Regions from separate parts of the Erwinia sp. SLM-02 genome, predicted to be linked through region 1. Evidence: predicted binding sites of a transcription regulator. Region 1 holds the regulator's gene; each other region holds the start of a gene.
What was found. Region 1 encodes PurR, which represses purine synthesis genes. Its sites were predicted from a motif close to CANGCAAACGTTTGCNTG; they were not measured.

Region 1 (7,882 bases):
GACCTGGTCGAGCGCCTGCAGGCCGGTGCACCGCTGAATGAACCTCGCCCGGAAACGTTCTACGGCGGCGGGGCGGAAGGCTACACGGATTATCCTGCATTAGGTTAATTACGCTAAATCTGGCGGCGTAATCATGTTATAATAGACTGTTTTAATAGCGATAATTGTTGCGCCGCTCGCGGTCGTACTGATTATCGCTATACTGTTTTTCTAACGTCATCCGCCGATGACGCCAAAAAAAAGAGGATGTTATGCGTTTACTTCACACCATGCTGCGCGTTGGCGATCTGCAACGTTCCGTTGATTTCTACACCAAAGTGCTGGGCATGCGCCTGCTGCGCACCAGTGAAAATACCGAGTATAAATATACCCTCGCCTTCGTTGGCTACACCGAAGAGAGCGACGGTGCGGTTATCGAACTGACCTACAACTGGGGCGTGGACAGCTACGATCTCGGTAACGCCTACGGCCATATCGCGCTGGGCGTGGATGACGTCGCGGCAACCTGCGACCGCATTCGCAACGACGGCGGCAACGTCACGCGTGAGGCCGGCCCGGTTAAAGGCGGCACCACCATTATCGCCTTCGTTGAAGATCCGGATGGCTACAAGATTGAACTGATTGAGAATAAACACGCCGGTCACGGCCTGGGCAATTAAGTTCCCCCGAGGGGGCTGCGGCTCCCTCCTTCTCACCTGCCTGCTGCATCACGTAGCAAAGTTTGCCATAATACGCCCTGCCTTTTTGCGCCAATGAGAAGCTGATGTCTGAACTAAATGAACTGAATACGCTGAGCAGCCGCTTTCGCGGTTTCTATCCGGTAGTGATCGATGTGGAAACTGCGGGATTTGATGCCAAAACGAACGCGCTGCTCGAAATCGCCGCCGTCACCTTAAAAATGAATGAAGATGGCTGGCTGGAGAAAGATGAAACCCTGCATTTTCACGTAGAGCCTTTTGTCGGTTCAGTTCTGCAGCCGGAAGCCCTGGCCTTTAACGGCATCGACCCCAGCAACCCACTGCGGGGTGCCGTCAGCGAATATGAAGCGCTGCACGCTATTTTTAAGCTGGTTCGTAAAGGGATTAAGGACACCGGCTGCAGCCGGGCGATCATGGTGGCGCATAATGCCACTTTCGACCTCAATTTTATGAATGCAGCGGCGGAACGCGCCAGCCTGAAGCGCAACCCTTTCCACCCGTTCGTCACCTTCGATACGGCAGCCCTCAGCGGACTGGTCGTTGGTCAGACCGTGCTGGCCAAAGCCTGTATCGCCGCCGGAATGCCCTTTGACAGCAGCCAGGCGCACTCCGCGCTTTACGATACGACGCAGACGGCGGATTTATTCTGTGAGCTCGTCAACCGCTGGAAACGCCTTGGCGGCTGGCCGCTGGCGGTGCCGGAAGCGGAGTCCTGAGTCGGCTGCTGCCCACGGCGTGCCGTTAAGCACGCTCCGCACGAAAGACGGACGAAAAAAAACCCTGCGATGCAGGGTTTTTTTTATGCAGTCGCTTATTCCGCAGCCGGTGCCGGGTATTTCTGCGCGGTCTCTTTGATCAGCTGCTGCAGCTCGCCGCGCTGGAACATCTCGATAATGATGTCGCAGCCGCCGACCAGCTCACCGTCTACCCACAGCTGTGGGAAGGTTGGCCAGTTAGCGTAAGCGGGCATCTCTGCACGGATATCCGGGTTCAGCAGGATATCAACGTAGGCAAAGCGTTCGCCACAGGCAGAAAGTGCCTGTACGGCCTGTGCGGAGAATCCGCAGCTTGGCAGCTTAGGTGAGCCTTTCATATACAGCAGGATTGGGTTTTCTGCGATCTGGCGCTGAATTTTCTCAACAGTACTCATAAATGACTTCCTCAGTACGATACTTCGTGTTTAGTTATTGTAGCGATTCTGCCCGGCCGTTGAAAACGACATTTTCTGCAGGCCCGATGAACAGAGCGCAACAAATTGCAAAATTATGAAAACAAAATAACATTTTCCTATCATCGTTGCAGCGTTTCTCGATGCCGGTTCACGTTTTACTGCTGAGTTAACCAGCTGATTGCGCTTAATAATTCATCATTTACTTAATCTGTCTTATTGAAACAAAAAACACCTTACCTTTTGTTAAGAAGTTAGATTAGAATTGCCCTAACCCCTGCAAATTGCAGAATTCTTTTCCGATTGCCATGCAGTCATTACACTGAGTTTAACTGTTAATGGGAACGTTGCGTTTAATCATCACGCTTGGCATGCTGGCCTTCGCCCAGCTGTTCTTTAATCTGGCGCATGCATCGCCTCATGCTCCCGTTAACGCTAATCAGCACAAAGTTGACCACAACACCGCACGTGAGGATGAGCGCCGCAAGCGTCGCCCGGTGAAAGCCGCCTCAACCAAAAAAGTTAAAGAACCCCTCGTTAAAAAAACCAAAGCGCCCGCGCTTAAACAAGCCAAAGTCTCTGCGTCCCAAAAGGCAAAGCTGAAAAAAAGTCAGGAAGCCACTGCCGCTCGCGAAGTGAAAACAACGCGCATCGGTAAAATGGAGAAAAAGCGCTACGGTCGCGAGCGTCTGGCATCATTACAGACCAAAAAAGGCAGGAAAGGCCCGCTGCGCGCTATCGAGCGTGATGAAGTTGAGTCGCCTGAATCCCCGCTTAAGCTGAGTAAGGCGCACCGCGCCCGCTACCAGAAAGCGCGTGAAACCGCGATGAACAAGCTGATGGGCCAGCTCGGTAAGCCCTATCAGTGGGGCGGCACGTCGCCGCAGACGGGTTTCGACTGCAGTGGGCTGGTGTGGTATGCCTATAAAGATCTGGTGAAATTCAAAATCCCGCGCACGGCAAATGAAATGTATCACCTGCGCGATGCCGCTGCGATCAAGCGCGACAAGCTTGAAAAAGGTGACCTGGTGTTCTTCCGTATCAACGGCCGCGGCACTGCCGATCACGTTGGTGTGTATCTTGGCGGTGGGAAATTCATTCAGTCGCCGAGAACCGGCAAAGATATCCAGGTGAGCGCGCTGGGCGATGATTACTGGCAGGAGCACTACATTGGTGCCCGTCGGATGATGACACCCAAAACCATTCGCTGATTGCGCAACGCCGGATGCAGATGCAAATCGGGAGGAGCCTGGCTCCTCCCGATTTTTTTAGTGCAGAATAGCCGTGAAGCTAAATGCAATAATCATCAGAAGCGCACCCACCGTGGTCAGCAGTGAGAATTTCAGATCGGTACTCATCGTCTCTCCTTAATAACCCTGTAAAATGTATGCACAAAGATTTTCCCACAGTTACCCGTAAAAATCTCGTTTTCTCTGCGCAGCCTTGTTAGAATTCCTCTTTTCCGTTGCGCAACAGCAGCGGAAACGGTTTTTGCCAGCTCTGCAGTCACTCTACGGACGATTTTTTCCCCTTTCCGACCCGTTGCGGCAGCACCCAAACCATTTTGGTCTGGCGGGAAAAGGCTGCACCCAGGCAAACGTTTAACCAACCTGTTATCAAATAGTTACGATAACACCAGGAGTATAAGTTTAATGGCAACAATTAAGGATGTGGCAAAGCGAGCCGGGGTTTCGACCACTACGGTGTCCCACGTAATTAATAAAACGCGCTTTGTAGCTGAAGAGACTCGTGAAGCGGTATGGGCAGCAATTAAAGAATTGCACTATTCCCCCAGCGCCGTGGCACGCAGCCTCAAGGTTAACCACACCAAAACTATCGGCCTGCTGGCAACATCCAGCGAAGCACCCTACTTTGCCGAAATCATTGAAGCCGTGGAAAACCGCTGCTTTGCCAAAGGCTATACCCTGATCCTTGGAAACGCCCATAACGACCTGAATAAGCAGCAGGCTTACCTGTCGATGATGGCGCAAAAGCGCGTCGACGGGCTGCTGGTGATGTGCTCTGAGTACCCGGATTCCCTGATCGCTATGCTGGAAGACCACCGCAATATCCCGATGGTGGTGATGGACTGGGGTGAAGCGCGCGGCGACTTTACCGATACCGTACTGGACAACGCCTTTGAGGGTGGCTATCTGGCCGGGCGCTACCTGATTGAGCGTGGACATCGCGATATCGGCGCAATCCCGGGTCAGCTGGAACGCAATACCGGCGGCGGACGCCATGCCGGTTTTCTTAAGGCACTGAACGAAGCCGGCATCACCCTGCGCGAAGAGTGGCTGGTTCAGGGCGACTTCGAACCCGAATCCGGCTATCGGGCCATGCAGCAAATCCTCGGCCAGAAACAGCGCCCTACCGCTATTTTCTGCGGTGGGGACGTGATGGCGATGGGCGCGATTTGCGCGGCCGATGAGATGGGCCTGCGCGTTCCGCAGGATATTTCGGTGATCGGTTATGATAACGTGCGCAACGCGCGCTATTTCACCCCGGCGCTGACCACGGTGCACCAGCCGAAAGAGCGGCTGGGAGAAACCGCCTTCGATATGCTGCTTGACCGCATCACCAGCAAGCGTGAAGAGCCGCAGACTATCGAAGTTCATCCTTCACTGATTGAACGCCGTTCCGTCGCTGACGGTCCGTTCCGCGACTATCGTCGCTGATCCCATCCGGCCCGGCCGTTCGCTCAGGCGGACGGTTCACACAGCCATTCCGCATTCAGCGTTTCGCTGTCGCCAAGATACTCCAGCAGCCAGCTCAGCGCGGGTGAGGCGCTCTGTTCCGACCAGCTCAGGCAGCAGGGGCTGATCGGAAACGGATTCGCCAGCGCCAGTTCGGCGATCCCTCCCTGAGCGATCCAGGTTTGCGCAAAGTGCCCCGGGATCATCCCCACGCACAGCCCGGCACGCAGACAGTCCAGGGCGCTTTCCCAGTCCGGGACCACCAGCCGTCGTTGATTATCCAGCGTCCAGGTGGTGCGTTTTGGCAACGATCGCGAGGTGTCTTCCAGCGTCATGGAGGGCCACTCGCGCAGCAGGTCGTCACTGAGCGGCCCCGGCTGTGCCAGCAAGGTATGCCCGCTTTGCACCACACAGCGCCAGTTCAGGCTGCCCATATCTCGAAAGGCAAAACGCCCCCCTACCGGCACCGCCTGGGTGGCACCGATCGCCACATCCACGCGCCCATCCGCCAGGGCATCCCATACGCCGTTAAACACCTCGGGGAATATATGCAGTTCCATGTCGGGAAAGTGACGATAGAAATCGACGATAAGCTGGCGGGTGCGCTGCGGTCTGACGATGCGATCGACGGCAATATTAATCTGGCCACGCCAGCCGTTTGCCACCTGCTGGCAGCGCCGGCGCGTGGAAAGCATTTTTTTGATAACAGAACGCCCTTCCTCGCTGAATACGCGCCCGGCCTCGGTCAGTACCACATCCCGGTGGCGGCGCTCAAACAGGCTGACGGCCAGCCACTGCTCCAGCTGGCGCACCGTATAGCTCACGGCGGAGGGGACCCGGTGAAGTTCAGCCGCCGCGGCGGTAAAGCTGCCGGTTCTGGCCACCGCTTCAATCACTTCCAGAGAATGTTCTGACCACATAATTTTTGCCTGCAAAAATTTTCAACGCAACCGACTAATATTACCGTTTCACAAGCCCAACTGCATCCCTTTACACTTCCAGCGAAAAAAAACTGCCCTCTACGAGTCAACTATGCCCTCAAAATTCTTTATTGTTTATCTGGCCCTGCTCAGCATGCTGGGTTTTCTTGCTACCGATATGTACCTGCCCGCTTTTGGCGAGATGCAGCAGGATCTGGCCACCGGTTCGGGTGCGATCAGCGCCAGTCTGAGTATTTTTCTGGCCGGCTTCGCCTGCGCGCAGCTTATCTGGGGATCGTTATCCGACCGTCTTGGGCGTAAACCGGTGCTGCTGGTGGGGCTTGGGCTGTTCGCCATCGGCTGCGCGGCGATGATGTGGGTTGAATCCGCAGCGTGGCTGCTCTTTTTCCGCTTCCTGCAGGCGGTGGGCGTTTGCGCTGCCGCCGTCAGCTGGCAGGCGCTGGTTGTCGATCGCTACAGTGCCGCGCAGGCTAAACGCGTATTCGCCACCATCATGCCACTGGTCGCGCTTTCCCCCGCGCTGGCGCCGCTGCTGGGCGCCTGGCTGCTTGAGCATTTTTCCTGGCGGGCTATCTTCGTTGCACTGCTGCTGATTAGCGTGGCGCTGTTGGTCCCAACGCTTCGCCTTGCAGGCCGGGCATCCGCTGAAAACACCGCGCCGCAGGGTCCGGCACCCGGCTTCCTGATGCTGCTGAAATCCCCGGTTTACAGCGGCAACGTTCTTATTTTCGCCGCCTGTTCCGCCAGCTTCTTCGCCTGGCTTACCGGCTCGCCGTTTATTCTTGGCAATCTGGGCCTGTCACCGGCCGATATCGGCCTGAGCTACGTGCCGCAGACCATCGCCTTTTTGATTGGCGGATTTGGCTGCCGTGCGCTGCTTAATCGGTTCTCCGGCGGCCAGCTGCTGCCGTGGCTGCTGCTGTGCTTCAGCCTTGGCGTGATTGCACTGTTCATCTCCGCGCAGCAGCAGACGCCGTCATTGTTCAGCCTGCTGGCGCCGTTCTGTCTGATGTCGATGTCCAGCGGTGCGATTTACCCGGTGGTGGTGTCCAGCGCCCTGCTGCCCTTCCCGCAGGCCACGGGTAAAGCCGCGGCGTTGCAAAATATGCTGCAGCTGGGGATGTGCTTTATCGCCAGTCTGGCGGTTTCAACATGGATTGAGTCACCGCTACACACGACCGTGTTTGTCATGTTACTGACCATTTTACTGGCTACAATTGGCTATCTGATACAGCGCAAAGCCGCCAGGAAAATGGCATTACAAACGATGGAAAATCCATGCTGATATGCAGTAAAATCACTTGGTTAGCATGCTAACAATAATGCATTGAATATTGTCTGACGGGAGCATATACTCGTCAGGCACTACAAAATAACAAGTTACCAACATTTAAAACCGCAGATTGCTTTAGCAATGTCCGGTGTTTTTTTCTGACAAGGCTGTCATCTTCTCGTGTTACGTCTGTTTCAGCCTCTGTCGGTTATAATTCAATCCTCTGTTAACGTCGGATATCAGACTGCGGCTCTGCCGTGAGTTTTCTCATAGACTTGTAGAATTTGACTATTCTTTTCTCGGGTTTCAATCACACAGGGTGATGGAGAAGCTAATGAGTTCATCGTGTATAGAAGAAGTGAGCCTGGAACACAACCAGTGGTACCGAATTGTCCAGGAGATGTTGCGCAAGGCTGACATAGAAATAAACGGTTCCCGTCCATGGGATATCAGAATCACACATCCGGACTTTTTTAAACGCGTGCTGCAGGAAGGCTCGCTCGGTTTGGGTGAAAGCTATATGGACGGCTGGTGGCAGTGCGATCGGCTGGATATTTTTTTCCAACGCGTGCTGCTGGCAAAACTCGATCAACAACTCCCCCACCATTTCAAAGATACGCTGCGCGTTGCCGCCGCGCGTCTGACCAATCTTCAGTCGCGTAAAAGAGCGTGGATCGTCGGTAAAGAGCATTACGATCTCGGTAATGACCTGTTTTCACTGATGCTTGACCCGTATATGCAATATTCCTGCGGTTACTGGAAAGAGGCAGAAACGCTTGAGCAGGCGCAGGAAGCAAAGTTGAAAATGATCTGCGAAAAGCTCCAGCTTTCACCCGGTATGTCGCTGCTGGATATCGGCTGCGGCTGGGGTGGGCTGGCGGAATATGCCGCTCGCCACTACGGCGTCAGCGTGTTTGGGGTGACAATTTCTGCCGAACAGCAAAAGATGGCCCAGCAGCGCTGTGAAGGGCTGGACGTCACCATTCTTTTGCAGGATTACCGCGATTTAAATCAGCAGTTCGACAGAATTGTTTCGGTAGGGATGTTTGAACACGTCGGTCCTAAAAATTACGCGACCTATTTTTCCGTCGTCGACCGTAATTTAA
Region 2 (7,882 bases), on a different contig from region 1:
TCATGACGTTAAAGTTAGGTGTTATTGGTGCTGGTGCCATCGGTCAGGAACATATCCGTCGCTGCAGCAAAGTGCTGCAGGGTGCAGAGGTTGTGGCCGTCTCTGATATCAACGTGGAAGGCGCGAAAGCGGCCGTTGCCCGTCTGGGCCTGAACGCTGAAGTCTACGCGGACGGCCACGACGTGGTGAACTCTTCCAACGTGGATGCCGTGCTGGTGACCTCCTGGGACCCAACGCACGAAGAGTACACGCTGGCTGCAATCGCTGCCGGTAAGCCCGTGTTCTGTGAAAAGCCGCTGGCGATGACCGCTGAAGGCTGCCGCCGCGTGGTGGATGCAGAGATCAAATTCGGCAAGCGTCTGGTGCAGGTTGGCTTTATGCGCCCTTACGATGCCGGCTACCGCGCGCTGAAAAAAGTGATTACCGATGGTGAAATCGGCGAGCCGCTGATGCTGCACTGCGCGCACCGTAACCCGACCGTACCGGAGAACTACACCACCGATATGGCGATTACTAACACGCTGATCCACGAGCTGGATGTGCTGCGCTGGCTGACCGAAGATGACTACAAATCTGTACAGGTTGTCTTCCCACGCGTAACCTCCAAAACCCATGCCAGACTGAAAGATCCTCAGATCGTGCTGTTTGAAACCCGTAAAGGCATCCGCATTGACGTTGAAATCTTCGTTAACTGCGCCTACGGCTACGACATTCAGTGTGAAGTGGTCGGTGAAGAAGGCATTGCCAAGCTGCCAGAGCCATCTGCCGTGCAGATGCGCAAGAACGCGCAGCTTTCTACCGCCATTCTGACCGACTGGAAAGACCGCTTTATCGATGCCTATGACGTTGAGTTGCAGGCATTTATTAATGATGCCACCGCAGGCAAGCTGACCGGGCCATCCGCCTGGGACGGTTATGCCGCTTCCGTTGCCGCTGACGCCTGCCATAAGGCACAGAACAGCGGTGCGATTGAGCCGGTGGAACTGCCAGAGCGCCCGGCGTTCTACAACTAATCGCCGCGCTGCTACCGCACATTCCCCTGCCGTCGGGCAGGGGATACCGTAAAACAGCGTACTGATTTAATCACGGAGAGTCTGATGAAAATTGCCTTTGATGTGGATGTCATTCGAGATTTGGGCATCACAAAAATGGTTCACCAGGTGGCTGACTGGGGCTACAAATATATTGAGCAGTCCCCGCATCCGCAGATCAACCCGTTCTACAAGCATCCAAAAGCCAGCCGCGAAATTATCACCGAGTACAAAAACGCGCTGCGTGCTACTGGGGTTGAGATCTCCTCTTATATCGTGGTTTATCGCTGGTCCGGTCCCGACGAGGCACGCCGCCAGGCTGCCGTTCGCAACTGGAAACGTATGATTGAGATCGCGGTAGAAACCGGCGTGCAGGTGATAAATACCGAACTTTCCGGTAACCCGAACGAGCCAGAGATCTGTGAAGAGATGTTCTATCGCTCGATGGAAGAGCTGCTGCCTATCGTTGAACGCGAGGGCATCCGCATTGAAATCCAGTCACACCCGTGGGATTTCTGCGAAAACAGCAATGAAACGGCCGATATTGTGAAATCGTTCCGCAGTGAGAACGTGAAGTACCTGTACAGCGCACCGCACACCTTCTTCTACGACAAAGGCAAGGGCGATGTGAAACCCATGCTGGAGTACGCCGGTGCGGATCTGTCCCACGTGCTGATTGCCGATACCATGAACCACACCAAGCACTGCCGCTATATCGTGAACCCACCGGGCGTGGATGCCACGATCCACCAGCATGTTGCCGTGGGTAAAGGTGAGGTTGATTTCCCAACGCTGTTCCAGACTCTGCGCGATATGAAGTTTGCCGAGCAAACCTTCAAAGTGGGCGGCGATCCGATTATCGCCGCGGCGCTGTTCGGCTATCCGGAAGAAATGAACGTTGAAGCGGTTGCGACGCGCGAACTGATCGAGCGTGAACTGCTGCGGAAATAACAGCGGGCGGCCGTGGCCGCCCGGTGCACACCAGAGGTAGGATCATGAACAAAGATAACGTCAAACTGGCTATTGCCCCGATCGGCTGGACTAACGATGACATGCCGGAGCTGGGCAAAGAAAACACCTTCCAGCAGATCGTCAGTGAAATGGCGCTGGCCGGTTTTGTGGGCAGCGAAGTGGGCAGCAAATATCCGCGCGATCCGGCAGTCCTGAAGCCGATGCTGGATATCCGTGGCATTCAGATCGTTAACGCCTGGTTCAGCACCTTCTTCGCCAACGGCGACAAAGCGAAGACCATTGATGAATTCATCAACCATCGCGATTTCCTGCATGCGATGGGGGCGAAAGTCATTGGCTGCTCCGAGCAGAGCCTGAGCATCCAGGGCACCACCAAAGCGGTGCTGGAAGAGAAGCCTGTCTTTACCGACGAGCAGTGGCGTCTGACCACCGAAGGCTACAACGAGCTGGCGAAACTGGCCGCCGAGAAAGGCATGACGGTTGGCCTGCATCACCATATGGGTACCGGCATCCAGACCACGGAAGAAGTGGATCGCTTTATGGCGGAAACCAATGACGACGTTTATCTGCTGTTCGATACCGGCCATGCCTACTACTCGGAAGGCAGCCAGGAGAAAATGCTGGCGATCCTGACCAGATACCTGCCGCGCATTAACCACGTTCACCTGAAAGACGTGCGTGATGAGATCGTCGACCAGGTCAGAAGCCAGAAGCTGTCATTCCTGGACGGCGTGAAGAAAGGCACCTTTACCGTTCCGGGCGACGGCGTGATCGATTTCAAACCGGTGTTCAAAATCCTCGACGATTTCGGCTACAAAGGCTGGATGGTGGTGGAAGCTGAGCAGGATCCGGCACTGGCTAACCCGTTTGAATATGCGGTAAAAGCCCGTAAATACATTCGCGAAACGGCCGGCCTGTAAGCGCCTGACGTAAAAAAACCTCCCACTTCTGAAACGGGCCGTAAAAGCCCGATGACGAAGATGGGAGGTTTTTTTGTGGGCGCAGTATTACTTCAGCTGCAGCGTTTTCAGGATATTCGCGGCTTCAGTCTGCGCTGCCTGCTGGTCATCACCCGGCAGGGAGATTTGCAGCGTCAGCAGTTTGCCATCCACCTTGCCCATCACTAACGAAGACCAGGCGGTCTGATTGTTGGCAGAAATCACCGTGTCCAGCTGCTGTAACTGCTGGCCGTTGACGGTAATCTCTTTATTGGTCACTACCTGAAGCTGTGGTGCACGGCTGCGCTGCTGCTCGATCATGCGTTTTGCCAGATCGTCCAGCGTGTCGTTGCTGCTGTCGCCTTCGATGACGATGATCGCCTTCTGGCCTGATTCGTCAGCGTAAACGTGCATGTTATTGGCCTGAGTACCCAGTTTGCCGCTTTTGTCACTCATGCCGGAAGGCAGAGCGAAACTCAGTTTGCCATCCATCAGGGATACAGTCTGGCTGCTCTGACTTGTCTGGCTGCCGGCATTTTTATCCGCAGCGGCGGTATCGCTTTTGCCGTCGCAGGCGGCGAGGCCAACAACCAGTAAACTTACTCCGGCATATTTCAGTAGGTTACGCATCAGGGTCCCTTTTTTAGTCATCGCTCAACATATCAGTCACTTATACAATAACATTCAGCACGCAAAAGCAACTTATCTTGCATGACATTGTGTGTAACCAGCTTACCCAAAATTAACCTGTGGGCCATTGGACTTTTCTGCTAATCGTTTCAGCATGGCGTTCAGCAACAGGCCGTAGGCGGGCAGGAAGAAAATCATGCAGATCATCACTTTAAAGCTGTAATCCACCATCGCGATCTCGACCCAGTGGGTGGCCATAAACGGATCGGTACTCTGGTAGAAGGCGATAAAGAAGAAGGCCGCCGTATCGCTGATATTCCCAAGGAACATCGCCGCAGCCGGTGCCATCCACCAGGCGGCTTTCTGCCGCAGGCGGTTAAAGACATAAATATCGAGGATCTGCCCGAGTGCATAGGCCATAAAGCTGGCACAGGCGATGCGGGCCACAAAGATATTCATCTCTTTCAGCGAGGCAACACCCTGCCATTCCCCCTGAAAATAGAGCGCGGAAATCAGGTAGGAGATAAACAGTGCCGGGATCATCACCGCCAGGATAATACGACGCGCCAGCGGGGCACCGAAAATCCGCACCGTCAGATCGGTCGCAAGGAAAATAAACGGGAAGCTGAACGCACCCCAGGTGGTGTGCAGACCGAAAATGGAGACCGGTAGCTGGACCAGATAGTTGCTGGAGGTGATCACCAGCAGATGAAACAGACAGAGCCAGATCAGCGCGTGGGTACGCTGACGCGAAGTAAATGCGATCATATTGAGCCTTTTTAAGATCAATGGGGTGAGGGAACCCAGTTCAAATGTGTGACGCACCGGCCTTTTTAACCCTGGTGCATCGGTCGCTTGCGCGATTTTGCGGCATATTACCCGGTTGGGCTGCTAATGCAATGGTTAATTTTAGCGCAAACGTTATCGTCCAATAGCGCTGTTGCACCCCGGCCGTCCGGCGGTAGAATAGCGGCTGTTTGTTATTATCACTGTTGAGAATTCTATGAGCGACCTTTTCGCTAACCCCGATAAGACCCTTGATGCGCTGGGCCTGCGCTGCCCGGAGCCGGTTATGATGGTGCGGAAAACCGTGCGTCATATGCAGGAAGGCGAAACGCTGCTGATTATCGCTGACGACCCGGCCACCACGCGGGATATCCCCGGTTTCTGCCGGTTTATGGAGCATACGCTGCTGGCGCAGAACACCGATGCGCTGCCGTATCGTTATCTACTGAAGAAAGGCGTATAGGGGAGCCTCAGCGGCTCCCCGGGTTTGCTATCGCCTGCGCAGCAGCCGCAGGGCGTTAGCGGTGACTAACGCCGTTGCGCCTGAATCCGCCAGCACCGCCAGCCACAGCCCGGTGATCCCCAGCAGCGTAGTCAGCAGGAATACCACCTTCAGCCCCAGCGCAATGGTAATGTTCTGGCGAATGTTGGCGTGAGTGGCGCGCGACAGCCCGATCATGGCTGCCAGCCCGGTGAGCCGGTTATGGGTCAGCGCCGCGTCAGCCGTTTCCAGCGCCACGTCGCTGCCGCTGCCCATCGCAATACCTATCGTTGCCGCCTTCATCGCCGGCGCATCGTTGATGCCGTCGCCGACCATCGCCACCGGCTGCTGCTGATTAAGCGCACTGACCGCCGCAACCTTATCTTCCGGCAGCAGGCTGGCGCGGTAGTCAATGCCCAGCTCACCGGCAATGGCCGCCGCCGCCCGTGGATTATCGCCGGTCAGCATCACGCCCTGAATGCCCATCGCCTTCAGTTCTGCCAGCGCGGTTCTGGCATCCTCGCGCAGGGTATCGCGCAGGGCAATCAGGCCGTACAGCTGCCGGGCATCGTGCACAATCACCACCGTATTACCCGCGCTTTCCAGCACTTCAACGGCGGAGCGATGCGGAGCCAGCCATTCTGCATTCACCTTTGACGGTGCGCTGATTGAAAGTAAGCGATCGCCCACTATCGCTTCCACACCGCTCCCGGCCAGCGCCCGCTGTGCCGATGCGGCGGGCAGTGCCAGCTGGCGCTCTGCGGCGGCGGCAACAATGGCCTGTGCCAGCGGGTGCGAGGAGCCCTGCTCAATCGCCGCTGCCGTTGCCAGCAGCCACGCTTCATCCTGCTGTGCAAACGGCTGGATGGCGGTGACCCGGGGTTTGCCCTCGGTCAGCGTGCCGGTTTTATCAAAGGCTATCGTGCGAACACTGCCCAGACTTTCCAGCGCCGCGCCGCCTTTAATTAACGCACCGCGGCGGGTCGCCGCCGCCAGCCCGGAAGTGATGGCGGCAGGGGTGGAGATCACCAGCGCGCACGGGCAGCCGATCAGCAGCAGGGTTAAACCCTTATAGATCCACGGCTGCCATTCCGCGCCCATCAGCAGCGGCGGTATGACGGCAACGGCCAGTGCCAGCGCCATAATCGCCGGGGTATAGATACGGCTGAAGCGGTCGAGGAAGCGTTCAATCGGTGCACGGCGCTCTTCCGCTTCTTCAATCAGATGCAGAATGCGGTCGATGGCGCTTTCACCCGGTTCTGAGGTGACTTCCAGCTGCACCAGGCGATCCACGCTCAGGCAGCCGGCGGCAATCGACTCGCCCTGCTGGCGTTCAACCGGGATCGATTCTCCGGTGAGTGCGCTTTCATCAAAGCTGGCAAACGGGCTGATCAATCGGGCATCCGCAGGCAGGCGTGCGCCGGCGGCGACCTCGATTTGATCACCCGGGCGCAGTGCGCTGACCTGCACGCTCTCACGACGGGTTCCGTTAATGCGCACCGCCTGGTCTGGTTTGAGCGCCATCAGCGCAGTGACGCCTTTGCGCGCCCGGCTGGCGGCAAAGGATTCCAGCCTTTCACCCAGCATAAACAGCAGCAGCACCATGGCGGCTTCGGCCGTTGCGCCAATAAACAGTGCGCCAACGGCGGCCACGGTCATTAAGGTTTCAATACTGAAGGGGGAGCCGCTGCGCATCAGGCGCAGTGCGCTGAGCGCAATCGGCCAGACGCCAATCAGCGTGGTGGCAATAAAGGCAAGCTGACCGGCGGCCGGGTTGACGCTATCAAGCAGCCAGCTGGCGGCCATCAGCACGGCCAGCAGGATCAGGCTACGGTTCTCCAGCCAGAATCCGGGAGCGGGCTGGGCGGTTTTCGCGGCGTCTGTTGCATCGCTGCGCTGAAGCTGGAAACCGGCACGGGCCACGGCTTTCTCAACGTCATTGCGCACGTCACCGTTGGCATCCACCACCAGTTTTTCGCTGGAAAAGACCACGCGGGCGTTATCCACGCTGCTTAACTGCCGCACGGCCGTTTCCACTTTTCGCGCGCAGCTCGGGCAGTCCATCCCCTGAATCAGCCAGCTGTAGCGGGCGAGTCCCGTTTGCCTGTCGTCCTCGTCGTCGGCGGTGTCACCTGAACTGCAGGCGGCATCGCTGCAGCAGGGCGCTTCTACGCCGGCTGCGCCGATCGCGGTGATTTTGCGGATAACGGGACGTGTGGCTGAACTGCTGCAGCCGTGCTGATGGGGGGCGTGGTCGTGACCACAGCTGCAAGAAGAATGCGAGTGCATAGCGCCTCCTGAATGAGAGCGGCGGGCGTCAGTGCCCGCCATCACGCTATCTTACACTCTGGAGTCCACTCCAGAGTCAAGCCCTACAGCCACAGCGAGCGCACAATCATAAAGTGGCCGGCAAAATAGCAGGCGGCGATAATCGCCCGATCGGCATTAAAGCGATGGCGATAGTGGCTCACCAGCCAGACGATATTGGCCAGCAGCAGCAGGGAGGCACCCACCATCAGCGTAAAGCTGTAGTCGGTTGGGCGGAATACATACAGCTCGGCGCTCAGCCAGACCATCAGCAGCGTGATGCCAATAAAGGTACACACCGGCCAGCGCAGCTCCTCCAGCCGGCTCCAGACCGTGGCAATCAGCAGGCCGCCAATAATCAGCAGCGCCAGCGGCAGCGGCCAGAAAAAGCTCAGCGTCATCTGGCTGGCGAAGAACAGGGTGTACAGCAGATGAGAAAGGAAAAAGGCGCCAATGGCATACAGCATGCGCCGTTCGGGCAGCAGGGTCAGGGCATCGCCAAGCAGCGTTGCCAGCAGGCCAAGCAGGATCAGATAGTCGGTGGTTTTCAGTACGGGGGCCTGCCAGGCCCAGGCCAACAACAGTAATAACGTGACGGGCTTAAACACCCAGCGCTGCCACTGCGGGCCGCGATAAGAGGCATCAACATATAACCAGCCGGAAAACAGGACTGCGAGAAATGACCAAATCATAAATTTTTCCCTGTATTGACGAAAAACTCCACAACTCAGCTCAGT
Region 3 (7,882 bases), on a different contig from region 1:
CCGCGACTGGCGACAGCCGGAACAACACGGCGCTATTCCTGCCACCCAGTTGACGAGCTGGATGAAGCAGCTGCAGACCAGCGGCGCGCAAAGCTTCGGCTATTACCCGGATGACTTCCTGAACGACAGCCCCGCGCTGAACGACATCCGTCCCGTCTTTTCATCAACCTGGTATCCGCTGCCATGATCGATCGTATCCTTGCCTTTCTGATGCTCTGCCTGGTGCTGAGCATACCGTTCGGTATTACGGTGATTTATACCGGTGAAGTGATGCTGAACTTTGTTTTCTTCTGGCCGCTGTTTATGTCCGGCATCTGGATGACCGGCGGACTCTATTTCTGGTTTTACCGCGAACGCCACTGGAAATGGGGGAAAGACGTTGCCGCCCCCGAGCTGGAGGGGAACCCGCTGATTTCGATTATCGTTCCCTGCTACAACGAAGAGGCCAACGCCGGGGAGGCGCTGCTGGCCGCGCTGGGGCAGCGTTATAGCAATATCGAAGTGATCGCCGTTAACGACGGTTCTAAAGACAACACCGCCGCCGTGCTGGATGCCATGGCCGCCAGCCATCCTAAGCTGCGGGTGATCCATCTGGCGGCTAACCAGGGCAAGGCGATTGCCCTGCAGACCGGGGCCGCCGCCGCGCGCAGCGACTTCCTGGTGTGCATCGACGGCGATGCGCTGCTGGACAGAGACGCCGCCGCCTGGCTGGTGGCGCCGCTGCTGAATAATCCGCGCGTGGGGGCGGTGACCGGTAATCCGCGCATCCGCACCCGCTCCACGCTGATTGGGCGGATCCAGGTGGGGGAGTTTTCCTCAATTATCGGTCTGATCAAACGCACGCAGCGGGTATACGGCCAGGTGTTTACCGTCTCCGGCGTGGTTGCGGCGTTCCGCCGCCGCGCGCTGGCGGAGATCGGCTACTGGAGCCCGGACATGATCACCGAGGATATTGATATCAGCTGGAAACTGCAGCTGCGTCACTGGTCGGTGTTCTTTGAACCGCGCGCGCTGTGCTGGATCCTGATGCCGGAAACGCTGAAAGGCCTGTGGCGCCAGCGGCTGCGCTGGGCACAGGGCGGGGCGGAAGTGTTCCTGAAAAATCTGCGCCATATCTGGTCGTGGGAATATCGCCGGATGTGGACGCTGTTCTTTGAGTTCAGCCTGTCAACCATCTGGGCCTTTACCTATGCGGTGAGCGTCATTCTGTTCCTGCTGGGGCTGGTGATGCCGATCCCGGACAGCATCCGCGTTTACGACCTGTTTCCGCCGCAGTTTACCGGCATGGTGCTGGCGGTGACCTGTCTGCTGCAGTTCAGCGTCAGTCTGCTGATTGAACGGCGCTACGAGCCGCGCCTGGCCGGTTCTCTGTTCTGGGTCATCTGGTATCCGCTGGTCTACTGGATGCTGAGTCTGTTCACCACGCTGGTGGCCTTCCCCAAAGTGATGCTGCGTTCCAGAAAGCAGCGCGCCCGCTGGGAAAGCCCCGATCGCGGTATCGAAAAAGGATAATCACTATGGCGAATCCGTTAATTTTCACCCCTCGCGGCTGGGTGCCGCGCGTAATCGATTTTGTGCTGACGCTGTTTGGCTGGGGCGGTTTTATCTGGCTGTTTACCACCGGGCTGCTCAAGGTCCTGCAAACCATGCCGTTCAGCGGCCCGCGCCCGCTGGTGTCCGGGCTGAGCACGCTGACGCTGTATATCGGCATCGGGCTGTTTAATGCCCTGCTGCTGATCGGCTGGGCCAAGTATAACCAGCTGCGTTTTCGCACCGAGCGGCGCCGGCGCAGGCCGGGGCTGGAGCCGGTGGAGGTGGCGCGCAGCTTTGACATCAGCCAGCAGGACGTCGGCCTGCTGAGCGGCAGCGACAGGCTACGGGTTTATCACGACGGCGACGGGCGCATTACGCAGGTAGAACCGCTACGGGGGCCGGCCTGAGCGCCGCTTTCAGGGAGGGATTCACTATGAGCATTGACCGGGATGGCAGCTCGCCTGTCGCCGCACCGTCGCGCACGCTGCGTAAATCTTTTCACCGCATCCATCTCATTATTGCTGCGGTTGCGCTGCTGGCGGGTCTGATTTCGCTGCTGGCCATGGCGCTGGATAACCCCCATCAGGGCGGCCAACTGCCCGATTATTTATGGCCGCTGCTGCTGCTGCTCAGCGTGGCGCTGCTGGTGAGCGGGCTGGTGGCCAGCTTCCTGACCCGGCGGCTGAATGCGGAGCTGGACCGCTGGCATCAGCACCTGACGCGGGAAAATGACACGCTCGCCCATCAGGCGCTGCACGACCCGCTCACCGGATTGCCCAACCGCGCGGCGTTTAACCATCAGCTGGAAAAACGCTGGCTGGATCCCCGCGAGCGCCAGCGCGTTGCCGTGCTGTTTATCGACGGTAACCGCTTCAAAGAAGTGAACGATCGATTTGGTCATGCGGCGGGCGATCGGGTATTGAGGGTTATCGCCCGGCGGCTGCGGGCGCGGCTGCGCAAAGACGATCTGGTGGCGAGGCTGGGCGGTGACGAGTTTGCCATTCTGCTGACCGCGATCGATCGCGAAGAGCAGGCGGCGCAGGTGGCGCGGGATATTACCGCCGAGATGCGGCAGCCGGTAGAGCTGGAAGACGGTACGCGGCTTCCCCAGACGCTGAGTATCGGCGTTGCCTTAGGCAAGCATCATCAAAGTACCGGGGTGCTGCTTGCCCAGGCGGACAGCGCGATGTATCAGATTAAACAGCGGGGCGGCGGCTGGTTCCTGTCCCCGTCGTTCTGGGAACTGACGCCCGGAGGGCCACCGGAGACGGCGGCGGCACCGTGCTGACCCGTGCGGGTCAGCTGCAGACGGTGCTGACTTTACTGCCGCCGCGCGCGAAGCCGTTCATGGCAAAGTCGCTGCAGTCGAAATTCCAGCTGCCGCGCTGAAGCGCCTGGCGACGCATAGTGTGGCGGTAGGCCGTCGGCGTCTGCGAGAACTGACGGCGGAACACGCGGGAAAAGGTCTGCTGCGAGTCGTAGCCATACTGCATGGCGATATCAAACACCGGGCGCTGGGTTTTCCGCAGCTCTTCTGCCGCCAGCGTCAGGCGGCGTTCGCGAATATAGCCCCCGAGGGTTTGCTTGGTCACGGTACGGAACATACGCTGCAGGTGCCATTTCGAATAGCCCGATTTGGCCGCCACTTCATCAATCGACAGCGTTTTATCAAGATTGCTTTCGATCCAGTCGGTAAGGGTGCGGATGATGTCATCATGCATACGTTTTTCTCCCTGGTTCTGCGTCAAATCTGGCCGCCATAACGTCTGACGTACTGGCAACGGATGGGCACGATGATATGCATCTCGCCCTTTCAATGGAGGCTGAGTATAATTCCTCAAGTTAACTTGAGGTAAAGCGCTAAATGAAAAAAAACGGCAACTCCCCCAACAAGCGTGAACTGACTCCGGGCGACGTGGCGCAGCGCTGCGGCGTTGCGGTTTCGGCACTGCATTTCTATGAAAGTAAAGGGTTAATCAGCAGCCACCGCAATGCGGGGAATCAGCGCCGCTATACGCGAGACGTGCTGCGGCGAGTGGCAATTATCAAAATTGCCCAGCGTATCGGTATTCCGCTGGCGACGATCGGCGATAATTTAATGCAGTTTCCGCCGGGGAAAAGGATGTCGCCAAGAGAGTGGGCGGTGCTGTCGCAGCAGTGGCGCGACGAGCTGGACAGCCGTATCGAAATGCTGACCCATTTGCGTGACGATCTGGATGGCTGCATTGGCTGCGGCTGCCTCTCTATGGAAGACTGCCCGCTGCGTAACCCGAATGACCGCCTGAGCGAACAGGGGACCGGGGCGATCCTGCTGGATGTGAAAAGCAGCTGAGCCGCTTCTATACTGAAAGTCTTTGACTGCCGGAGCGAACATGATCACCGTACATCATCTCAACAACTCCCGTTCGCAGCGCGTCCTGTGGCTGCTGGAAGAGCTGGACGTGCCTTATCAGATCAAACGCTACCAGCGTGAACCCAGCATGCTGGCCCCCGAAGCGCTGAAAAAAATCCATCCGTTGGGAAAATCCCCGGTGATAACCGACGGCAATCGGGTGATTGCCGAGTCCGGCGCGATCCTTGAATACCTTGCCGGCCACTATGATGACGAAGACCGCCTGGCGCTGGTGGATGAAGACGAGCTGCTGCAGTCCCGCTACTGGCTGCACTACGCCGAAGGGTCGCTGATGCCGCTGCTGGTGATGAAGCTGATTTTCAGCCGGATGGGGCAGGCGCCGGTGCCCTGGTTGCTCAGGCCGATTGGCAGCGCGTTTGGCAAAGGGATACAGAAAGCGTACCTGGACAAGCAGCTGACCACCCACCGGCAGTATATCGAACAGCATCTGGCGCAGCACGACTGGTTTGCCGGCAGCCGCTTCAGCATTGCCGATGTGCAGATGAGCTTCCCGCTGCTGGCGCTGACCGCCCGCGCAGGTGCGGCCGACAGCCCGGCGATTCAAAACTGGCTGGAGAAAGTTCAGCATCGCGGAGCCTGGCAGCGTGCGCTGGAAAAGGGCGGCGAAATCACCCTCTCCTGAAGGTCTGTTTGCGGCGGGTAGGCGCTCATAAGAAAGCGCTATTTTTGCCGTCCAGCATATCCCGATAAAGTTTCGCTTAATCCGGGATTCGCATTGAATTACCGGGTTGCGGGTTTTGGAATAAATAAAGATAACCGTGAACAGGTGTTGAAAACGGACCGTTAAACGCTGGATAATCGTTTGCCTTTTAATTAAGCATCTAAATTACGCGGTTTTAAACACGCAAAAGACAACGTGTTTCCTTTTGTCGTGAATATTGCACCGGAGACGCAAACGTTTACGTAGGTTTGTTTCCCGGTGCCGCGCAGCAATAGCTCATAAGAAATTTCAGGGGATTACTATGTCGACTCCTTCTAAACCGGCCGGTGGTACGTTAGACACCTGGTTCAAAATATCCGCGCGCGGCAGCAGCGTGCGGACCGAAGTTCTGGCCGGTGTGACCACTTTTCTGGCAATGGTTTATTCGGTGATTGTGGTGCCGAGCATGCTGGGCAAAGCCGGTTTCTCTCCCACGGCGGTGTTTGTTGCCACCTGTCTGGTGGCCGGTTTTGGTTCACTGCTGATGGGGCTGTGGGCGAATTTGCCAATGGCCATCGGCTGCGCCATCTCCCTGACGGCCTTCACCGCCTTCAGTCTGGTGCTGGGCCAGCACATCAGCGTGCCGGTCGCGCTGGGTGCGGTGTTCCTGATGGGTATTCTGTTTACCGTGATCTCCGCAACCGGGATCCGCGCCTGGATCCTGCGTAATCTACCGATGGGCGTGGCACACGGTACCGGCGTCGGTATCGGCCTGTTTCTGCTGCTGATTGCCGCCGACGGCGTGGGCCTGGTGGTGAAAAACCCGGCCCCGGGCCTGCCGGTGGCGCTGGGTAACTTTGTCTCCTTCCCGGTGATTATGTCGCTGCTGGGTCTGGCGGTAATTTTTGGTCTCGAAAAGCGCCGCGTACCCGGTGGCATTCTGCTGACCATCATCGGTATTTCGGTGATTGGGCTGATCTTTGACCCGGCGGTGAAATACCAGGGGCTGTTTGCCATGCCGAGCCTGAGCGATGCGCAGGGCAACTCGCTGGTGTTCAGCCTGGATATTCTCGGTGCGTTGCAGCCGGCGGTGCTGCCAAGCGTGCTGGCGCTGGTGATGACGGCGGTGTTTGATGCCACCGGCACCATTCGCGCCGTGGCCGGCCAGGCGAACCTGCTGGATAAAAACAATCAGATTATCGACGGCGGCAAAGCCCTGACCAGCGACTCGGTGAGCAGCATCTTCTCCGGTCTGGTGGGCGCTGCGCCTGCGGCGGTGTATATCGAATCGGCGGCCGGTACGGCGGCGGGCGGTAAAACCGGCCTGACGGCGGTGGTGGTGGGCGTGCTGTTCCTGCTGATCCTGTTCCTGTCGCCGCTGGCGTATCTGGTACCGGGTTATGCGACGGCACCTGCGCTGATGTACGTTGGCCTGTTGATGCTGAGCAACGTGTCGAAAATCGATTTCGATGACTTCGTTGATGCCATGTCCGGCCTGCTGGCCGCGGTGTTTATCGTACTGACCTGTAACATTGTGACCGGCATTATGATCGGTTTCGGTTCGCTGGTGATTGGCCGCATCGTGGCCGGTGAATGGCGCAAGCTGAATGTTGGCACCGTGGTTATCGCGGTGATCCTGGTGGCCTTCTACGCGGGCGGCTGGGCGATTTAATCCTGTTCCGGGGCCGGGATCGCCGGCCCCACCTTCAGATGTCACTGAATTTTCCCCTCGACGCACATCCTGTTTTTCATCAGTTTATTTATTTGCTTTACTATAACCAGTGTCTTACGGCGCTGCCGGATAGGGCTTTGCCCTTGCCTTGCAGGCGTTCACCTGCACACCACTGGAAGATAAATAAAAGGAAAGCATGGAAATCTTCTTTACCATCCTGATTCTGATGCTGGTCGTTTCGCTGTCGGGCGTCGCCGCGCGAATGATCCCATTTCAAATCCCCCTGCCGCTGGTTCAAATCGCCGTGGGCGCACTGCTCGCCTGGCCGACGTTTGGTCTGCACGTTGATTTCGATCCGGAGCTGTTCTTAGTGCTGTTTATCCCGCCGCTGCTGTTTGCCGACGGCTGGAAAACCCCCACCAGTGAGTTTTTGCACCACGGGCGCGAGATCATCGGCCTGGCGCTGGTGCTGGTGCTGATCACCGTGGTGGGTATTGGCTACCTGATTTACTGGCTGGTGCCGGGTATCCCGCTGATCCCGGCTTTTGCCCTGGCGGCCGTGCTGTCGCCGACCGATGCCGTGGCGCTGTCCGGCATCGTTGGGGAAGGGCGCATCCCGAAAAAGATTATGGCGATCCTGCAGGGTGAGGCGCTGATGAACGACGCGTCGGGCCTGGTGTCGCTGAAGTTTGCCGTCGCCGTGGCGATGGGCACTATGGTGTTTACCGTCTCCGGGGCGTCGCTGGAATTTCTCAAGGTGGCGATTGGCGGCCTGCTGGCGGGTATCGCTATCTGCTGGCTGTACGGCAAATCCCTGCGTCTGTTCAGCCGCTGGAGCGGCGATGACCCGGCAACGCAGACCGTCCTGCTGCTGCTGCTGCCGTTTGCCTCTTACCTGATTGCGGAACACATCGGCGTTTCCGGCATTCTGGCCTCGGTTGCCGCCGGGATGACCATCTCCCGATCCGGCATCATCCGCCAGGCACCGCTGGCGATGCGCCTGCGCGCCAACGGTGCCTGGCAGATGCTGGAGTTTGTCTTCAACGGCATGGTGTTCCTGATGCTGGGCCTGCAGCTGCCGGGGATTCTGGAGATTTCCGTCAGGCAGGCCGATGCCGATCCGAACGTGGAACTGTGGGCGCTGTTTGCCTCCGTCGTCACCATTTATGCCGCGCTGATGGTCGTCCGCTTCGGCTGGCTGTGGGGCATGCGCTATATCAGCCGCCATATGCTGAAGAAGCGCCCGATGGAGTTTTCCAGCTACACCACGCGTGAGCTGCTGATCGCTTCCTTTGCCGGAGTGCGCGGTGCGATTACCCTCGCCGGCGTACTGTCGATTCCACTGCTGTTAAGCAACGGCAATGACTTCCCGGCGCGCTATGAGCTGGTGTTCCTCGCGACCGGGGTGATCCTCTTCTCCCTGCTGGTGGGGGTGGTGATCTTACCGCTGCTGCTGCGTGGGATTGAAGGCACCGATAAAACCGTTCACCGCCGCGAAGTGCAGATGGCGCGGGCGGTGATGGCCGGCACGGCGATTGAAAGCCTGTACAAAATGGAAGAACGCCTGCTGGCCGACAGCGAAGAAGCGCTCGATCCGGAACTGCTGAAAGAGGTCAGCTCGCGG
Region 4 (7,882 bases), on a different contig from region 1:
ATTGGCAGACTGAGGACAACTCAGTATGATGCCCAGTCATTTCTTCACCCGTGGAGTATCACACTTATGGCACGCGTAACCGTACAGGACGCAGTAGAAAAAATTGGTAACCGTTTTGACCTGGTTCTGGTGGCAGCACGTCGCGCACGTCAGATGCAGGTTGGTGGTAAAGATCCACTGGTTCCAGAAGAAAACGATAAATCTACCGTTATCGCACTGCGCGAAATCGAAGAGGGTCTGATCACTAATCAGATCCTTGACGTGCGCGATCGTCAGGAACAGCAAGAGCAGGAAGCCGCTGAAATTCAGGCTGTTACTGCTATCGCTGAAGGTCGTCGTTAATCGGATCTGAAGGCTCGCCTTGTATCTGTTTGAAAGCCTCAATCAACTGATTGAAAAATACTTGCCTGAGGAGCAAATAAAGCGCCTCAAGCAAGCTTATCTTGTCGCACGTGATGCTCACGAGGGACAGACACGCTCCAGCGGTGAACCCTACATTACTCACCCTGTCGCCGTTGCCTGCATCCTGGCAGAGATGAAGCTCGACCATGAAACGCTCATGGCCGCGCTGCTTCACGATGTTATCGAAGACACCCCCGCTACCTATCAGGATATGGAACAGCTGTTCGGCAAAAGCGTTGCTGAGCTGGTCGAAGGCGTATCCAAACTTGATAAGCTGAAATTCCGCGACAAAAAAGAAGCGCAGGCGGAGAACTTCCGCAAGATGATCATGGCGATGGTACAGGATATTCGCGTCATTCTGATCAAGCTGGCCGACCGTACGCATAACATGCGCACGCTGGGTTCTTTACGTCCGGATAAGCGGCGGCGCATTGCGCTGGAAACGCTGGAAATTTACAGTCCTCTGGCGCACCGTCTGGGTATTCATCATTTGAAAACCGAGCTGGAAGAGCTGGGCTTTGAAGCCCTGTATCCTAATCGCTATCGGGTGATCAAAGAAGTGGTGAAGGCCGCGCGCGGCAACCGTAAAGAGATGATTCAGAAGATCCTCTCTGAAATTGACGGTCGCCTGCAGGAGGCCGGTATACCCTGCCGTGTAAGCGGTCGCGAGAAACACCTCTACTCCATCTATTGCAAAATGCACCTGAAAGAACAGCGCTTCCATTCCATTATGGATATCTACGCTTTTCGGGTAATTGTGCACGATATGGATACCTGTTACCGCGTTCTGGGCCAGATGCACAGCCTGTATAAGCCACGTCCGGGGCGGGTAAAAGACTACATCGCTATTCCCAAAGCTAACGGCTATCAGTCGCTGCATACCTCGATGATCGGCCCGCACGGCGTGCCGGTGGAAGTGCAGATCCGTACCGAAGATATGGATCAGATGGCAGAAATGGGGGTGGCGGCGCACTGGGCTTATAAAGAACAGGGCGAAAGCAGCACCACCGCACAAATTCGCGCCCAGCGCTGGCTGCAAAGCCTGCTGGAACTGCAGCAAAGTGCCGGTAGTTCATTTGAATTTATTGAAAGCGTTAAATCCGACCTGTTCCCGGACGAGATTTACGTCTTCACCCCGGAAGGCCGCATCGTTGAGCTTCCCGCCGGCGCAACGCCGGTCGATTTCGCCTATGCGGTGCACACGGATATCGGCCATGCCTGCGTTGGGGCCCGCGTCGATCGCCAGCCTTACCCACTGTCTCAATCGCTGACCAGCGGACAAACGGTCGAAATTATTACCGCGCCGGGCGCGCGTCCGAATGCGGCATGGCTGAACTTTGTCGTCAGCTCGAAAGCGCGTGCCAAAATTCGCCAGCTGCTGAAAAACCTGAAGCGTGATGATTCCGTCAGCCTTGGCCGACGCCTGCTTAACCATGCTCTCGGCGGCAGCCGCAAGCTGGCAGAAATACCGGAAGCCAATGTCCAGCACGAGCTGGAACGGATGAAGCTTGCGACGCTTGACGATCTGCTGGCGGAAATTGGCCTCGGTAACGCAATGAGCGTGGTCGTGGCGAAAAATCTACAGCACAGCGACGCCGCTCCGGTTGAAACGCCAACGTCATCCTCTTCTCGCAGCAAGCTGCCGATCAAAGGTGCTGACGGGGTACTGATTACCTTCGCTAAATGCTGTCGTCCGATTCCCGGTGACCCGATTGTAGCCCACGTAAGCCCGGGCAAAGGTCTGGTGGTCCACCACGAATCCTGCCGCAATATCCGCGGCTACCAGAAAGAGCCTGAGAAATTTATGGCCGTCGAATGGGACAAGGACACCGAGCAGGAGTTTGTTGCGGAAATCAAAGTGGATATGTTTAACCACCAGGGTGCGCTGGCCAATCTGACTGCGGCAATTAATACCGCGGGTTCTAATATTCAGAGCCTGAATACCGAAGAGAAAGATGGCCGCGTATACAGCGCCTTTATCCGCCTGACGGCACGCGATCGCGTTCATCTGGCTAACATTATGCGTAAAATCCGCGTAATGCCGGATGTCATCAAGGTGCATCGTAACCGCAACTAAGGACTAAAGCGGAGTACGGCTCCGCTTTAGTCGCCTTTCACCCGATCGTCGATTTATCGTACCGCGACGGAATTACCATTTTCAGGGAGTTATTCTTCGCATGAATGCACAACGTTATGCCCGTATCCGTGAGATGCTTGCCGCGCGCCAGCACGATCTGACGGTCTGTATGGAGCAGGTTCATAAACCCCATAACGTTTCTGCGGTGATCCGAACTGCCGATGCCGTCGGCGTGCATGAAGTGCATGCCGTCTGGCCCGGGAGCCGTATGCGCACCATGGTGTCATCTGCTGCCGGTAGCAACAGCTGGGTACAGGTAAAAACTCACCGAACCATTTCTGAAGCCGTGCAGCATCTCAAAAGCCAGGATATGCAAATTCTGGCCACCAACCTGTCGGATAAAGCCGTCGATTTTCGTGAAATCGATTATACCCGCCCCACCTGTATTTTGATGGGTCAGGAAAAAACCGGTATCACCCAGGAAGCACTGGAGCTTGCCGACCAGGATATCATCATTCCAATGATTGGTATGGTGCAGTCGCTGAACGTCTCCGTGGCATCGGCACTGATCCTGTACGAGGCTCAGCGTCAGCGCCAGAATGCAGGCATGTACCGGCGCCATGAAAGCACCCTGCCTTACGCCGAGCAGCAGCGTCTGCTGTTTGAAGGCGGCTATCCGGTCCTGGCGCGGGTCGCGAAGCAGAAAGGTTTGCCCTACCCCATTATCAACAACCGTGGCGAAGTGGAAGCGGACCCGGAGTGGTGGGCAACCATGCAGTCAAAGGCGATGAAATAATGCAGGGCCGCCTGCTGGATGCCATTCCGCTGAACACGCTCACCGGCGTGGGCGCCAGTCAGGCAGCAAAGCTGGCTAAAATCGGCCTGCTTACCGTTCAGGATCTGCTGCTGCATCTCCCGATGCGTTATGAAGACCGTACCCAACTCTATACGATTAACGATCTGCTACCGGGCATCTTTGCCACCGTTGAAGGTGACGTGCTGCACTGCGACATCAGCTTTGGTCGCCGCCGCATGCTGACCTGCCAGATTAGCGATGGCACCGGCGTGCTGACGCTGCGCTTCTTCAACTTTAATGCCGGGATGAAAAACAGCCTTGCCGTCGGGCGACGCGTGACGGCCTATGGCGAAATCAAACGTGGTCAGCGCGGGGCAGAAATCATTCATCCTGAATATAAGATTCAGGGAGAACAGGGTGTCACCGGGCTGCAGGAAACGCTGACGCCGGTTTACTCCACCACCGAGGGTATTCGTCAGGCTACGCTGCGCAACCTGACCGACCAGGCGCTGGCTCTGCTGGATACCTGCGCCATCGCTGAACTGCTGCCGCCGGAACTGAGCCAGGGGCTGATTGGGCTACCGGAAGCGCTACGCACGCTGCACCGTCCACCGCCGGACATCGCCCTGACCGATCTCGACAGCGGCACGCACCCTGCCCAGCGCCGGTTGATAATGGAAGAGCTGCTGGCCCACAACCTCAGCATGCTGGCGGTTCGCGCCGGAGCCCAGCGCTATCACGCGCTTGCCATGGCGCCTCGCCACGCGCTGAGCGATAAATTACTGGCTGCGCTTCCGTTTCGCCCTACGGGCGCTCAACAGCGCGTTGGCCGTGAGATAGAGGCGGACCTCGCAAAAGATTATCCGATGATGCGCCTGGTACAGGGTGATGTTGGCTCCGGTAAAACGCTGGTGGCGGCCCTGGCGGCACTGAATGTGATTGCCTGGGGTAAACAGGTTGCGCTGATGGCGCCAACTGAACTGCTGGCTGAACAGCATGCAAATAACTTCCGCCAGTGGTTTGCTCCGCTGGGCATTGAGGTTGGCTGGCTGGCTGGCAAACAGAAAGGTAAGGCTCGTCTTGCCCAGCAGGAAGCGATTGCCAGCGGGCAGGTGTCGATGATTGTCGGGACGCACGCGATATTTCAGGAGCAGGTACAGTTTAACGGCCTGGCGCTGGTCATCATTGATGAACAGCATCGCTTTGGCGTCCACCAGCGCCTGGCGCTGTGGGAAAAAGGCGAAGAGCAGGGATTCCATCCGCATCAGCTGATTATGACCGCCACGCCCATTCCTCGCACCCTGGCGATGACCGCTTATGCCGATCTCGACACCTCAACCATTGATGAACTGCCGCCGGGCAGAACCCCCGTGACCACCGTAGCCATCCCGGATACGCGCCGGGCAGATATTATCGCTCGTGTTAAAAGCGCCTGCAGTACCGAAGGCCGGCAGGCGTACTGGGTATGTACCCTGATTGAGGAGTCTGAGCTGCTGGAAGCGCAGGCGGCGGAAGCGACCTGGGAAGAGCTGAAGCTGGCGCTGCCGGAATTGCAGGTTGGCCTGGTGCATGGACGGATGAAACCGGCAGAGAAACAGGCCGTGATGCAGGCATTTAAGGCCGGTGAAATTCAGTTGCTGATCGCCACGACTGTGATTGAGGTTGGCGTTGATGTCCCCAACGCCAGCCTGATGATTGTTGAAAACCCGGAACGTCTGGGTCTGGCTCAGCTGCACCAGCTGCGCGGGCGCGTCGGGCGCGGCGCGGTCGCCTCTCACTGCGTCTTGCTGTATAAAGCCCCGCTCAGCAAAACGGCACAAAAACGCCTGCAGGTTCTGCGCGACAGCAATGACGGCTTTGTTATTGCCCAGTGCGATCTCGAAATCCGCGGCCCGGGTGAACTGCTGGGCACACGTCAGACTGGCAGTGCCGAATTCAAGGTCGCCGACCTGCTGCGCGATGGCGCGATGATCCCGGAAGTTCAGCGTGTCGCTCGCCATATTCACCAGCACTATCCCCAGCAGGCGCAGGCCTTGATTGAACGCTGGCTTCCTGAAACCGAACGCTATACCAACGCGTGAAATACCGGCTTTGACCCACCGGCACCCTCATCGAATTCTGTCATCAGCAAACGTTTGCTTTTCAACGACAGAAGATTAAAATCGCCACTTTATTACCCCTGGAACCCTGAACATGTCCGTTGATGCCCATGATGCCGCTGCTCGCCAACCTGCTTCGGTGAGCAAAAGTGAGTTAATTTACCGTCTTGAAGACCGCCCACCGCTCCCTCAGACGCTGTTTGCCGCATGTCAGCACCTGCTGGCTATGTTCGTTGCGGTTATCACGCCAGCCATGCTGATTTGTCAGGCGCTCGGCTTACCCGCACAGGATACGCAGCACATCATCAGCATGTCCCTGTTTGCGTCAGGCGTGGCATCCATTCTGCAGATCAAAACCTGGGGACCGGTAGGGTCCGGACTGCTGTCTATTCAGGGGACCAGCTTTAACTTTGTCTCGCCGCTGATTATGGGCGGGCTGGCGCTGAAAAACGGCGGGGCTGATGTCCCGACCATGATGGCCGCCCTGTTCGGTACGCTGATGCTCGCCTCCTGCACGGAAATGGCCCTGTCCCGCGTTCTGCATCTGGCTCGTCGGGTTATTACTCCGCTGGTTTCCGGTATTGTGGTGATGATTATTGGCCTGTCGCTGATTCAGGTCGGTCTGACCTCCATCGGCGGCGGTTATGCAGCAATGAACGACCATACCTTCGGCGCACCCAAAAATCTGCTGCTGGCCGGCGCCGTTCTGGCGGTCATTATTCTGCTGAATCGCCAGCGTAATCCTTATCTGCGCGTTGCCTCGCTGGTCATCGCCATGGCCGTTGGCTATCTGCTGGCGTGGGCGCTGGGCATGCTGCCGGCCGATACAACGCCAACGAATACCTCACTGGTGGCGATCCCGATGCCGTTCTATTACGGACTGGGTATCGACTGGAATCTGCTGATTCCGCTGATGCTGGTATTTATGGTGACCTCTCTGGAAACCATTGGCGACATTACCGCCACCTCAGACGTTTCGGAGCAGCCCGTCAGTGGCCCGCTGTATATGAAGCGGCTGAAGGGCGGCGTACTGGCCAACGGCCTTAACTCCTGCGTATCCGCACTGTTTAATACTTTTCCAAACTCCTGCTTTGGGCAGAATAACGGCGTGATCCAGCTGACCGGCGTTGCCAGCCGCTACGTGGGTTTTGTTGTGGCGCTGATGCTGATTGTGCTGGGCCTGTTCCCCGCCGTGAGTGGTTTCGTGCAGCATATCCCTGAACCGGTACTCGGTGGCGCAACGATTGTTATGTTCGGTACGATCGCCGCTTCCGGCGTGCGCATCGTGTCACGCGAGCCGCTAAACCGCCGCGCAATTATGATTATTGCCCTGTCGCTGGCGGTGGGCCTCGGTGTCTCCCAGCAGCCACTGATCCTGCAGTTCGCCCCTGACTGGCTGAAAACCCTGCTCTCTTCCGGCATCGCGGCGGGCGGGATCACTGCTATTGTTCTGAATCTGGTGTTCCCGCAGGAAAAATAATTCCGCAGCGGTCATAGCCGTACGCCGACAGGGCGGATAATTTCCGCCCTGTCATTGCCTTCCCGGTTGAGAAATGGCGATAAATCAGGCATAACAAGCCATTACCGATTTTCCACGGGATGGTTGCCATGAAGTTTTTCGGAAAAGTTCTGCTCACGCTGCTGCTGGTGCTGCTGCTGGCCATCGTCGCCCTTTATGTGCTGCTGCAAACCCAGTGGGGTGCAGGATGGATTAGCCGCCAGATCAGCGATGACACCGCCTATCAGCTATCCATGACTAAAATTGAGCACGACTTTTCAAATCCCAGCCACCTCCTGCTGGATAACGTTGCCTTTGGCCGCGATGGTCAGCCCGCAACGCTGGTCGCCAAACGCGTCGACCTCGGTCTGAGCCTCAAACAATTCAGCAACCCACTTCATTTCTCCAGCATCCGGCTGAACCAGGGAACGTTAAATCTGAATAACGGCAGCCCACCGGTTTCTTTGCAGGCCGACAGGCTCCAGCTGAGTCAGATGGCGCTTAATCGCTCTCAGGATAGCTGGTCATTACAGGCCCAGCGGGTGGATGGCGGCATTATTCCCTGGCAGCCCCAGGCGGCTGAACGCCCGGATTATCAGACAAGCTTTCAGATCAGTGCCGGATCGCTGGTGCTGAATGGCATACCGGCGGCTAATGCGCTTATTGAAGGCAATGTGAAGGGCCGGGAATGGACGATTAGCAATCTGGGCGCGGATGTCGCGCGCGGTTCAGCAACGGCGAATGCCCGCCGGGATGCGGCCGGTAACTGGCAGATTTCCAGTCTGCGCCTGAACAGCATTCGTCTGCAAAGTGATAAAACGCTGAGTGATTTTTTACAGCCGTTGCTGTCCCTTCCTAAGGTGCGACTGGGCAGAGTTGATGTCACCGATGCCCGGCTGGAAGGGCGCGACTGGGCGGTAACCGATCTGGATTTAGTCCTTAAAAATATGACGTTGATCCACGGTGACTGGCAGAGCGATGGCGGATCGCTGGCGATGAACGCCAGCAGT

Region 2: a site for PurR is predicted at 4,483-4,500, ahead of tusA (sulfurtransferase TusA). Genes of this name have one in related genera too.
Region 3: a site for PurR is predicted at 4,835-4,852, ahead of PGH32_RS16130 (NCS2 family permease). Genes of this name have one in related genera too.
Region 4: a site for PurR is predicted at 5,400-5,417, ahead of PGH32_RS23185 (nucleobase:cation symporter-2 family protein). Genes of this name have one in related genera too.

Annotation. Positions count from the first base shown of each region.
Region 1 is NZ_JAQISN010000001.1:1,377,829-1,385,710, reverse strand. Features, by position in the region: gene PGH32_RS06430 (alkene reductase) at 1-108, shown strand, start outside; gene gloA (lactoylglutathione lyase) at 252-659, shown strand; gene rnt (ribonuclease T) at 764-1,414, shown strand; gene PGH32_RS06415 (Grx4 family monothiol glutaredoxin) at 1,510-1,848, opposite strand; gene PGH32_RS06410 (C40 family peptidase) at 2,214-3,077, shown strand; gene cydH (cytochrome bd-I oxidase subunit CydH) at 3,135-3,224, opposite strand; gene purR (HTH-type transcriptional repressor PurR) at 3,519-4,544, shown strand; gene punR (DNA-binding transcriptional activator PunR) at 4,568-5,482, opposite strand; gene punC (purine nucleoside transporter PunC) at 5,595-6,788, shown strand; gene cfa (cyclopropane fatty acyl phospholipid synthase) at 7,111-7,882, shown strand, end outside.
Region 2 is NZ_JAQISN010000004.1:330,038-337,919, forward strand. Features, by position in the region: gene PGH32_RS20685 (Gfo/Idh/MocA family protein) at 3-1,013, shown strand; gene PGH32_RS20690 (sugar phosphate isomerase/epimerase family protein) at 1,098-1,982, shown strand; gene iolE (myo-inosose-2 dehydratase) at 2,027-2,923, shown strand; gene PGH32_RS20700 (DcrB family lipoprotein) at 3,011-3,571, opposite strand; gene PGH32_RS20705 (7-cyano-7-deazaguanine/7-aminomethyl-7-deazaguanine transporter) at 3,674-4,339, opposite strand; gene tusA (sulfurtransferase TusA) at 4,575-4,820, shown strand; gene PGH32_RS20715 (zinc/cadmium/mercury/lead-transporting ATPase) at 4,848-7,127, opposite strand; gene PGH32_RS20720 (lysoplasmalogenase) at 7,211-7,837, opposite strand.
Region 3 is NZ_JAQISN010000002.1:640,417-648,298, reverse strand. Features, by position in the region: gene pgaB (poly-beta-1,6-N-acetyl-D-glucosamine N-deacetylase PgaB) at 1-187, shown strand, start outside; gene pgaC (poly-beta-1,6-N-acetyl-D-glucosamine synthase) at 184-1,512, shown strand; gene pgaD (poly-beta-1,6-N-acetyl-D-glucosamine biosynthesis protein PgaD) at 1,518-1,940, shown strand; gene PGH32_RS16150 (diguanylate cyclase) at 1,967-2,821, shown strand; gene soxS (superoxide response transcriptional regulator SoxS) at 2,832-3,254, opposite strand; gene soxR (redox-sensitive transcriptional activator SoxR) at 3,398-3,865, shown strand; gene PGH32_RS16135 (glutathione S-transferase family protein) at 3,906-4,568, shown strand; gene PGH32_RS16130 (NCS2 family permease) at 4,909-6,258, shown strand; gene PGH32_RS16125 (Na+/H+ antiporter) at 6,455-7,882, shown strand, end outside.
Region 4 is NZ_JAQISN010000006.1:29,747-37,628, reverse strand. Features, by position in the region: gene gmk (guanylate kinase) at 1-13, shown strand, start outside; gene rpoZ (DNA-directed RNA polymerase subunit omega) at 67-342, shown strand; gene spoT (bifunctional GTP diphosphokinase/guanosine-3',5'-bis pyrophosphate 3'-pyrophosphohydrolase) at 362-2,479, shown strand; gene trmH (tRNA (guanosine(18)-2'-O)-methyltransferase TrmH) at 2,580-3,275, shown strand; gene recG (ATP-dependent DNA helicase RecG) at 3,275-5,356, shown strand; gene PGH32_RS23185 (nucleobase:cation symporter-2 family protein) at 5,469-6,854, shown strand; gene PGH32_RS23180 (AsmA family protein) at 6,983-7,882, shown strand, end outside.